DNA from 3 places in the Vibrio sp. YIC-376 genome. Region 1 is predicted to be linked to each of the others. Evidence: predicted binding sites of a transcription regulator. Region 1 holds the regulator's gene; each other region holds the start of a gene.
What was found. Region 1 encodes MetJ, which represses methionine synthesis genes. Its sites were predicted from a motif close to TTAGACNTNTANANGTCTAA; they were not measured.

Region 1 (3,284 bases):
CCACCTAGTGATTCAGCAAGAGAGAACAACTGCAGCTCTTTAACGAACACTTTGAGCTGTTCAAATGAGCCAGCAAACTCAAAACTCAGCATCGAGCCAAAACCTGATTGCTGCTTTTTCGCAATCTCGTGTCCTGGGTGCTCAGGCAGACTTGGGTGATAAATTTTCGCTACTAACGATTGTTGCTTCAGATATGCAAGTACCTGCTTTGAGCTCTCTTCATGCACTCGCATACGAGCGCCTAACGTACGAATACCTCTCAACGTCATGTAACTATCGAATGGCGTGCCTGTCGCACCAATGCAGTTACCCCACCACGCCAGCTCTTCTGCATGCGCTTCCGTCTTAGTGATCACCACACCACCAATGACGTCCGAGTGGCCATTGATGTATTTCGTTGTAGAGTGAATAACGAAGTCAGCACCCAGATCTAATGGCTTTTGGTACACAGGTGTCAAAAAGGTATTGTCTACGGCAACCAAGGCTCCGACTTGCTTGGCCTTTTCACATACAGCAGCAATATCCACGACGCGAACAAGAGGGTTTGACGGTGTTTCTATCAAGATAAGCTTTGGCTTTTGCGCTAAAGCTGCATCAAGCGCCTGCTCGTCTGATTGATCAACAAACAGCACTTTGAAGTCACCTTTGTTGGCGCGAGTATTGAAAAGACGGTAAGTACCACCATAGCAGTCATGTGGTGCAACAATCAGATCGTCAGGACCGATGAAAGCAGAGACCCACAAGTTCAGCGCAGACGTACCGCAGTTGGTTACCACCGCTCCTTTTCCTGATTCCAGCTCAGACAGAGCGCTTTCTAACAAGCCACGGTTTGGGTTACCTGAGCGCGTGTAGTCGTACTTAGGCACTTCTCCAAATGCAGGAAAGCCATAGTTTGTCGATAGATAAATTGGTGGAACGACAGCATGGTATTGAGTGTCGGATTCGATACCAGTGCGTACAGCAATGGTCGCAGGCTTGCGGATGCTCATGGGTGTATCCTTTCACAGGTGGTGACTTCTAAATAGGAATGCGCTATATCTAAATTTCAGATTCAATGAATTGCACACTCCCTTACTGTTCCTGTCACTTTACTCGTCAAATTTTGAGACGTCAACACTTCTAGACGTCTATATGTCTTTGCTTATGGCAGTAAATGCAGCTAAAATCAGCACCTCTATTATTTTTAACCTATTACAAATATGAAGGTACGCAATGGCTGACTGGAATGGCGAATACATTAGCCCGTATGCTGAGCATGGAAAGAAAAGCGAACAAGTAAAAAAAATCACTGTATCTATCCCGCTGAAAGTTTTAAAAGTGCTAACTGATGAGCGTACTCGCCGTCAGATCAATAATTTACGCCACGCTACCAACAGCGAACTCCTATGTGAAGCATTCCTGCACGCGTACACAGGACAACCGCTTCCTACGGATGAAGACCTTCGTAAAGATCGCCCTGACGATATTCCGACAGAAGCAAAAGCGCTGATGACAGCAATGGGTATCGAGTTCGAGTCGTTTGATGACGAGTAATTATGGTTGAATTGAATACACCGCTCGGTTGTTCAGCTTCCAGTACTAAAAGAATGACATAAAAAATGGGACGCGATAGCGTCCCATTTTTTGTACATCATTTACGACGGAAGAATTACTCTGCCATGTAGTTTTCTGGCATCTCAATGCGAGCAACACCAGAGTCAACGGCAGCTTGAGCCACTGCTTTTGCAACACGAGGCAACAGACGCGCGTCCATTGGCTTAGGAATAATGTAGTCAGTACCAAACTCAAGCTTATCCACACCAGCAGCTTTAAGTACTGCTTCTGGCACTGGTTCCTTCGCCAGTTCACGAATTGCTTCGACAGCAGCAAGCTTCATTTCATCATTAATTTCACTTGCACGTACATCCAGAGCACCACGGAAGATGAATGGGAAGCAAAGCACGTTGTTTACCTGGTTCGGGTAATCACTGCGTCCAGTACCCATGATCAAGTCACTACGAACGTCGTGTGCAAGCTCTGGCTTGATTTCTGGATCAGGGTTAGAGCACGCAAAAACAATTGGCTTATCAGCCATCAGTTTCAGAGCTTCTGCAGGAAGTAGGTTCGGACCTGAAACACCAAGGAACAGATCGGCACCTTCGATAACATCTTCCAGGGTACGCTTATCCGTGTTATTCGCGAATAGCTGTTTGTACTCATTGAGATCATCACGACGAGTATGAATCACACCCTTACGATCCAGCATGTAAATCTTTTCACGCATTGCGCCACATTTGATCAGTAGCTCCATACATGCTACTGCCGCAGCACCAGCACCAAGACAAACGATTGTGGAATCTTCTAGTTTCTTGCCTTGTAGCTCGATCGCATTCAGCATACCTGCGGCCGTTACGATTGCTGTGCCGTGCTGATCATCATGGAAAACAGGAACGTCACAACGTTCGATAAGGCGCTTTTCAATCTCAAAACAATCCGGTGCTTTGATGTCTTCTAGGTTGATACCACCGAATGTGTCAGCAATGCTCGCAACGGTATTAACGAACTCGTCGATCGTGCGGTGTTTTACTTCGATATCAATTGAATCAAGGCCAGCAAAACGCTTAAACAATAACGCTTTACCTTCCATTACTGGTTTAGAAGCAAGAGGGCCAAGGTTACCCAGACCAAGAATAGCGGTACCGTTAGAAATTACGGCAACCATGTTACCTTTCGCTGTGTACTTATACACATTGTCAGGATTTTGCGCGATTTCACGCACAGGCTCAGCAACACCAGGGCTGTAAGCTAAAGCTAGATCGCCTGCGGTTTCTGCCGGTTTTGTTAGCTCGACTGCAATTTTCCCTGGGGTCGGGTAAGCATGGTAGTCAAGAGCTCGTTGGCGCTGTTCTTCTTCTCTAGTTGCTGCTTGGCGATTGTCTTCAGACATGGGGGGTCTCTTTTTTTATATTTAGGTAAGGGGGAATAAATTCTAAAGGATAGAAGTCAATCTTCAAAGGTAAGATTGCGAGCAAAATCCTTAAAATAGTGATAATAAAATGAGATTAGACCAGATAATGATGAAAAGCACCTAACTTTTAAGTCAGGTGCTCTGCTATAAGGTTAAGATTTATAAATACAATCTTGAGACGCCCAAGATTATTCTTCATCTACGTACTGTGCTTGTAGATAATTTTCAATACCCGACATTTCAATCAGGCCAAGCTGAGTTTCAAGCCAATCGACATGCTCTTCTTCATCCTCGAGAATATCTTGGAAAAGATCGCGAGAGACGTAGTCCCTGATAT
Region 2 (3,284 bases), on a different contig from region 1:
TTAGAGCGCGATGTTTCAATCGTAATCACATCTGCATCCAGCGCCGCAACAGAATTGATGATTTCATTGAACTCGCTGTAACACATATGAGTATGAATTTGTGTCTCCGGCTTCGCGCTACCTGCAGAAATCTTAAACGCATCCACAGCCCATTCCAGGTAAGATTTATGATCACGCTTTTTGAGTGGAAGCCCCTCACGTATCGCAGGCTCATCAATCTGGATGATATTTATGCCAGCATCTTGCAGGTCAGAAACTTCATCACGTAGTGCTAATGCCAGCTGTTGTGCAATCTCCTGACGCGTGATGTCTTCACGTGGGAATGTCCAACACAGAATCGTTACAGGGCCGGTTAACATCCCTTTCATTTGTTTACTTGTTAGTGACTGAGCATAGATAGACCATTCAACCGTGATTGGTTTTTCTCGTTCAATATCCGCAACAACGATGGCTGGTTTCACACAACGTGAGCCATAGCTCTGTACCCAGCCGAATTTAGTGGTTTGGAAACCAGCCAGATTCTCTGCAAAGTACTCCACCATATCGTTACGCTCAGCTTCACCATGCACTAACACATCCAGATCCAGCGCTTCCTGACGTTTAACAGCATCAGCGATATGCCCTTTCAGTGCTTGAATGTATTCAGATTCAGAAAGCTGACCGGCGCGGAAAGCACTTCGCTGAACTCGGATTTCACCTGTCTGAGGGAAGGAGCCGATTGTTGTGGTAGGCAATAAAGGCAAGCCTAATACTTCCGCCTGATGAGCCGCACGTTCTGCGTAAGGTGCACTACGCTCTGCAAGTGACGATGTAATACTATTGATACGCGCCTGTACTTGAGGCTTATTAACATGCGTTGCTGTTTTGCGCGCTTTGATCGGCTGGCTGTAAGTATCACATGCCAAAATTGCGTTTTGATCTCCATCCAAAGCTTTACCTAACAGTGATACTTCCTTAACTTTCTGCTTGGCGAAGGCAAACCAACTTTTCACTTCTTCGCTAAGCGTCGGTTCAAGCTCAAGGTCGACCGGGCTATGTAGCAGAGAACATGAACTTGCGATCCAAAGTTTATCACCTAACTGCTCTTTGACAGGCTGTAAACGTTCTAGCTGCGCGCCTAGGTCTGAACGCCAAACGTTACGTCCATTTATAACGCCAGCAGACAGAACCCAACCTTGTGGTAACTTGGCGACAACTTCATCCAACTGTTCAGGTGACGCAGAAAGGTCGATGTGCAAGCCGTCAACGGGCAGCTCGACAATTTTGTTTAAAGTATCTGTTACCGAATCAAAGTAAGTCGTCAACAGGACTTTGACGTCACTGCGGATTACCTGATACGCCAGTTTAAAGGAATCAGCCCATTTACTTTCAAGTTGAAGAGATAAAATTGGCTCATCGATTTGAACCCATTCCACACCTTGGCTGGCCAGTTTTGCCAAAATCGCCTGATACGCAGCCAGCAATCTTGGTAGCAGTGTCAGACGGTCAAAATCGTCTTCAACTTCTTTACCCAAATAAAGGTAACTCACAGGACCAAGTAGCACAGGCTTTACTTGATTCCCTGTTTTTACCGCTTCGTTCACTTCTTCAAATAGCTGCGGCCAGCTCACCTCAAACGTATCGTCTTTACTAAATTCTGGCACGATGTAATGGTAGTTAGTATTGAACCATTTCGTCATATCAGAAGCGGCGGTACCAGCGCAGTCGCAAACGGTCTGGGATTGACCGCGGCCGACTTTAAACAGGGTGTCGAGATTAGGAAAACCATTAGCATGGCGTTTTGGTACGTGTCCCAACAACAGCGTTGTAGTGAGTACGTGATCGTACCATGCGAAATCGCCGGCAGTGACGAAGCTCAGACCTGCGTCCGATTGTACTTGCCAGTTCTTCGCTCTCAAATCTGCACCTACCTGTTTCAACTGCGCTTGATCAATCTCTCCATGCCAGTATTTTTCTAGTGCAAATTTCAGTTCACGTTTTTCCCCAATGCGTGGGTAGCCAAGTATGTGCGTTGTTGTAGCCATTTCCAGATTCCTTCTTCAATTTGTTTGGGTCAGAGCATCTTGCACTTAATCACTAAGATGTCTGGATGGCTAAACTATCTCTCTACAGAACAAATTGAACAACATCCAAATATTCAACTTGTTTATTAAAAAAATTCATAACGTAACCTTCTACTAAATCAATTTCTTAAATAAATAGACGTCTAGACGTTTACATATCCATGTTTTATGGTTAAGTTAGTAAAGTTCATGACGAGCTAGAAAGGATGAAAGAGATTCATGATAGAGCTAAAACATTTGCGTACCATTACCTCGCTTCGAGATACAGGCTCATTGACGGCAACCGCAACCGCATTGCATTTGACTCAATCGGCTCTTTCGCACCAAATTAAAGATCTCGAATCGCGGATTGGCGGGCAGTTATTCCTTAGAAAAACCCGACCGGTAAAGTTCACCTCTGAAGGAGAGATTCTGTTGCGTCTGGCAGAAGAAATTTTGCCTAAACTGGCAAGAGCAGAAAATGAACTGGCCAGTTTGAAAGAAGACGTCAACGGCAGATTACACATGGCTATTGAGTGCCATTCCTGCTTCCAGTGGCTGATGCCTGCATTGAGGGAGTATCAGCTGGCGTGGCCAAGTGTGACACTGGACTTCTCTTCTGGTTTTGGATTTGAACCTTTACCTGCCCTGCTCGCCGGGGAGCTTGACCTTGTCATAACATCCGATATTCAGCCTCGCTCGGAAGTACATTATGAGCCCCTGTTTGATTTTGAAATGCGCTTGATCACTTCCACCAGCCATCCACTAGCAGACAAGGCGATCATCGAGCCACTCGATCTGGCAGATCAAACCATGTTGTCTTATCCCGTGCAGAAACAGCGGTTAGATGTGGTAAAACACTTCTTACAGCCAGCTGGCGTCGAACCAGCAAAATGGAAACAAGCTGACAATACGTTGATGCTGGTGCAAATGGTATCGGCGGGATTAGGGGTTGCAGCGTTACCAAATTGGGCAATATCAGAGTTTTCACGTCAGGGATTGATCACCAGTAAGCCTTTTGGCAAAGGATTATGGCGCCGCCTGTTTGCTGCTGTTCGAAACTCGGAGAAGGATAAGCGTTATTTACAGGCATTCTTTGCAACTGCAAAACAGCAATGCAAAAGCCACCTTGACGGAATCAAGATGGCTTGACGCTTCGTGGAGATTACCAGACTGCGTAGCGAACTCGAGCTTTCGTTAGATTTAACTAGCGTTCGTAAGATTTAAATTGATTGGTGAGAG
Region 3 (3,284 bases), on a different contig from region 1:
CTTGATCGCTGGTATCTGGTTTAGTGCCATAACAGCTGCCTTTGCTGTTCACAACGAGGCCTTTCACTGTACCGTCCGTTTTTTCTACGTAAGAAAGCGATGTGTCATTCAGTTGAGTACCATCTTTAGCGTACAGACACATTGCGTAGTCACCCGGTGCAATAGTTTGCTCACTGATAATGGTTTCTGCGTTGCTGCCTTGGTATTGCATCAAGTCTACTTGACGTAAATCGCCGTCTTCACTGACGTTCATAATGATAGCATCGCCAGTTTTTTCGCCTGTTTCAGGATCGAAAGGGATTAAAACTACATCTTCAAAAGCCAAAACGACTTTGTTCGCATCGTCTACAGGAGCATCGGAAACCGCTAGAGAAAAAGTAGCTGCTTCTGTATTAGATGAAGAGTCACCGCCATTACAGCCAGTCAGTAAAAGACCACCTGAGATCGCAAGTAGAGGGTAGGTGTAATTTTTCATATTGCCTCTTTTGTTCACACTGCTAATGAGTCTAAAAGGTTAGTCTTAAAAGAGAGAAAGAATGTCATTTCAGAGTAATGAAGGAGTAAATCTTTCTTATTGTTTGACAAATATACACATGTAAATGGTCGTCATTCTCCACTCGATAAATGCAGTAATGAGACACGTTGCTTATAGCTATTTTGTTTAACGGGACAGCGCGTTATAAAACTATGTTCTTATCTGTATTGAGCGGATCTTGATGATAATCAAGCTACAAGGGTGGTTAGGGGAGTATGTTGATCTGACCGACTACTAGAAGGAATTAGTACCATGGCATATAAGTATTTCATAAGAGAGCTATTGGGATTAACCATTGTGGTTTGTGTGGTTTTCGGAGTATTGGGTGTAATGCTGGATCTTTTTGCCCTAACAGCATTTTTTGAGCATCAGAGTTCTATCGCGGCGGTATTTTTTAGTGAGTCGTTTTATTTTGTTATTTTCTTTATCCCGCCATACTTTCTCTGGAAACTTATCAATCGCCCTGATTTGGTTTTAGCGACCCAACAATACCTTGAGAGGAGACTGGAAGCGGAGCGCCGAGAAAGTGCGGGGCACGTTTAGTCCATTCTGCGAGGCAATTCTTTAGTGATCTATAACAACAAAGGCTCATGGATGTTTCCACGAGCCTTTTTCAATATTACCGCCCACCTGACTAGCGAGAGTGATGCCAGGTTAGTAAAGCGCCATTTTGCTTCTAATGGTTAAAACGCTGGCTCAATCGTGCCCTTAAATGTTTCATTCAAAAAGTCACGAATCTCCTGAGACTGGTAGATAGAAACAAACTTTTTGTATTCTTCTTTATTTTTATCTGCTTCGCGAGTCGCAATAACCATAACGGCAAGAGGCGCTTCTTTAGACTCTAGGTAGATACCCTGTTTCTTTGGATCAAGCCCCGATGACATCACGTAGTTCATGGTAATAGCTGCGGCATCCACATCATCTAACGTTCTTGGCAGCTGAGCAGCGTCTACTTCAATGAACTCAAAACCTTTCGGGTTTTCAGTGATGTCTGTCAACGCAGCTTTATGACCAACACCTTGTTTTAATTTAATTAAGCCTGCATCCGAAAGCAGCAGAAGACCACGGCCACCGTTGGTTGGATCATTCGGGATCGCGATACGCGCATTATCAGGCAGTGCATCAAGAGAGTGGTACTTGTTTGAGTATATGCCCATGCGCATCAGAATAGATTTGCCGATAGAAACCAAGTGAGAGTTATGACTGTTGTTGAAGTTGTCTAAAAATGGCTGGTGCTGATAGCTGTTGATATCGATACTTCCATCGCTTAAAGCTGCGTTTGGCGTAACGTAATCAGAGAATTCTACAACTTCTACTTTCAGGCCTTGTTTAGCGGCTGCTTTGGCGACAGCCTCCACAACTTGCGCGTGAGGGCCTACCGTTGCGCCAACTTTAATGACTGAATCTTCTTTTTGCCCACAAGCCGTTAAGCTAAGTGCTGCCATAAGAATTAAAGGCAACTGCTTAATGTGACGAAAACTTTTCATGATAACTCCATTTATACTTACTAAACTTTAGACGTCTATACGGCTACTCTAGCATGATTAAAAATAGCGTCAATATTTTGATTACGGTGTATATCATGCTGCCTCCAACATATTCAATGGAATCGATATTTGTTTCCCAGTCATAGTTCCAGCAGCACACCATGTTCTATACTCAATTTGGGTCGTCCGAAACATCTTATAAATAGTTGGTACAGGGAGGTTACAGTGAAATTTCCACTCATAATTTTGTTGAGCTATATCCTGATTGGGTGCTCATCAATTTCAGAACAATCTATGCTGGCGCAATCTGGCGAGTGGTACAGTGTTGGTTTGCTAGATGGTCAGCAAGGCTATCATCAGCGAGCAAGGGTTGAACTTGTAACGCTAAGTGATATAGGAGAAGAAGGATTCCAGCAGTATAAGCAAGGCTATGTAACGGGAATATCTAGCTATTGTTCACCAGACAGCGCGTACGAACAGGGTAGTTATGGCATTCGCTATCGTGGACAATGTGCTAATACAGAGTTTGAAGACCTAGCGGTAGAAAAATGGCAGGCTGCGTATTCTGATTCATTAGCGATGGAAGCAATGTTATTTGAATATAGCGATTAGGCGGCGCTTTCTAACATGTTAGTTTGAAGAGTGTTTCTGTTGGATTCTTAACTGAACCACAATTGCTAACTGCAAAAAGGCGTAGGAGGTAAGAACCTGCTACGCCTTTTACAATTGGTGGCTCCTATAGGGTACCAATCTTTATTCGCGGACTCTTCGTTCTTATCGTTGGGGGCGTGGCCTTATTTTTTCTGATGCCTTCCCGGGAGATTGCCCCGGTGTTTTACGTGACAGATGAACGGATTCTATTGGCCGTTCATCTGTCTGGTCAGCCAATAAAATTGTGGGTTACCAGGGAAGGTGTTCCATCAACTGAGACAGACAGAAAGCAATAATTAAACCGCAGGTCAGGCTTAACAGTATTCCAGTGATAATGGGCTCAGTGCGAGCTGTTTTTTTGCCGTGTTTGGTCATGGGGAATGTTCCTTACCGGTATACGCTGATACCGTTTCAGTGTTTTATTACGTGCCTCCAGCGAGGTGTTGAGAAATCTTCCCAGCGGGCAGAACAGACGACACCAGAAATTGTTGACTAACAGTGAACCAAACAGACTGAGAGGAAGGATATACCACTGTATTCCTATACCATCCAGTGAAAACAACATCGAAAATGGTTCGTACGACCCAATCGCCGGTGTCCTTGATAAAAAA

Region 2: a site for MetJ is predicted at 2,199-2,218, ahead of metE (5-methyltetrahydropteroyltriglutamate--homocysteine S-methyltransferase). Genes of this name have one in related genera too.
Region 3: a site for MetJ is predicted at 2,050-2,069, ahead of WJM94_RS13220 (MetQ/NlpA family ABC transporter substrate-binding protein). Genes of this name have one in related genera too.

What each region holds. Positions count from the first base shown of each region.
Region 1 covers NZ_JBBWFK010000021.1:47,404-50,687, forward strand. The annotation lists gene WJM94_RS22695 (O-succinylhomoserine (thiol)-lyase) at 1-989, opposite strand, end outside; gene metJ (met regulon transcriptional regulator MetJ) at 1,213-1,533, shown strand; gene WJM94_RS22705 (malic enzyme-like NAD(P)-binding protein) at 1,649-2,926, opposite strand; gene bfr (bacterioferritin) at 3,136-3,284, opposite strand, start outside.
Region 2 covers NZ_JBBWFK010000008.1:97,497-100,780, forward strand. The annotation lists gene metE (5-methyltetrahydropteroyltriglutamate--homocysteine S-methyltransferase) at 1-2,024, opposite strand, end outside; gene WJM94_RS16040 (LysR substrate-binding domain-containing protein) at 2,283-3,194, shown strand; gene WJM94_RS16045 (DUF4250 domain-containing protein) at 3,250-3,284, opposite strand, start outside.
Region 3 covers NZ_JBBWFK010000006.1:187,000-190,283, reverse strand. The annotation lists gene WJM94_RS13230 (DUF4382 domain-containing protein) at 1-475, opposite strand, end outside; gene WJM94_RS13225 (D-fructose-6-phosphate amidotransferase) at 788-1,078, shown strand; gene WJM94_RS13220 (MetQ/NlpA family ABC transporter substrate-binding protein) at 1,219-2,022, opposite strand; gene WJM94_RS13215 (DUF2799 domain-containing protein) at 2,248-2,634, shown strand; gene WJM94_RS13210 (FMN-binding protein) at 3,014-3,284, opposite strand, start outside.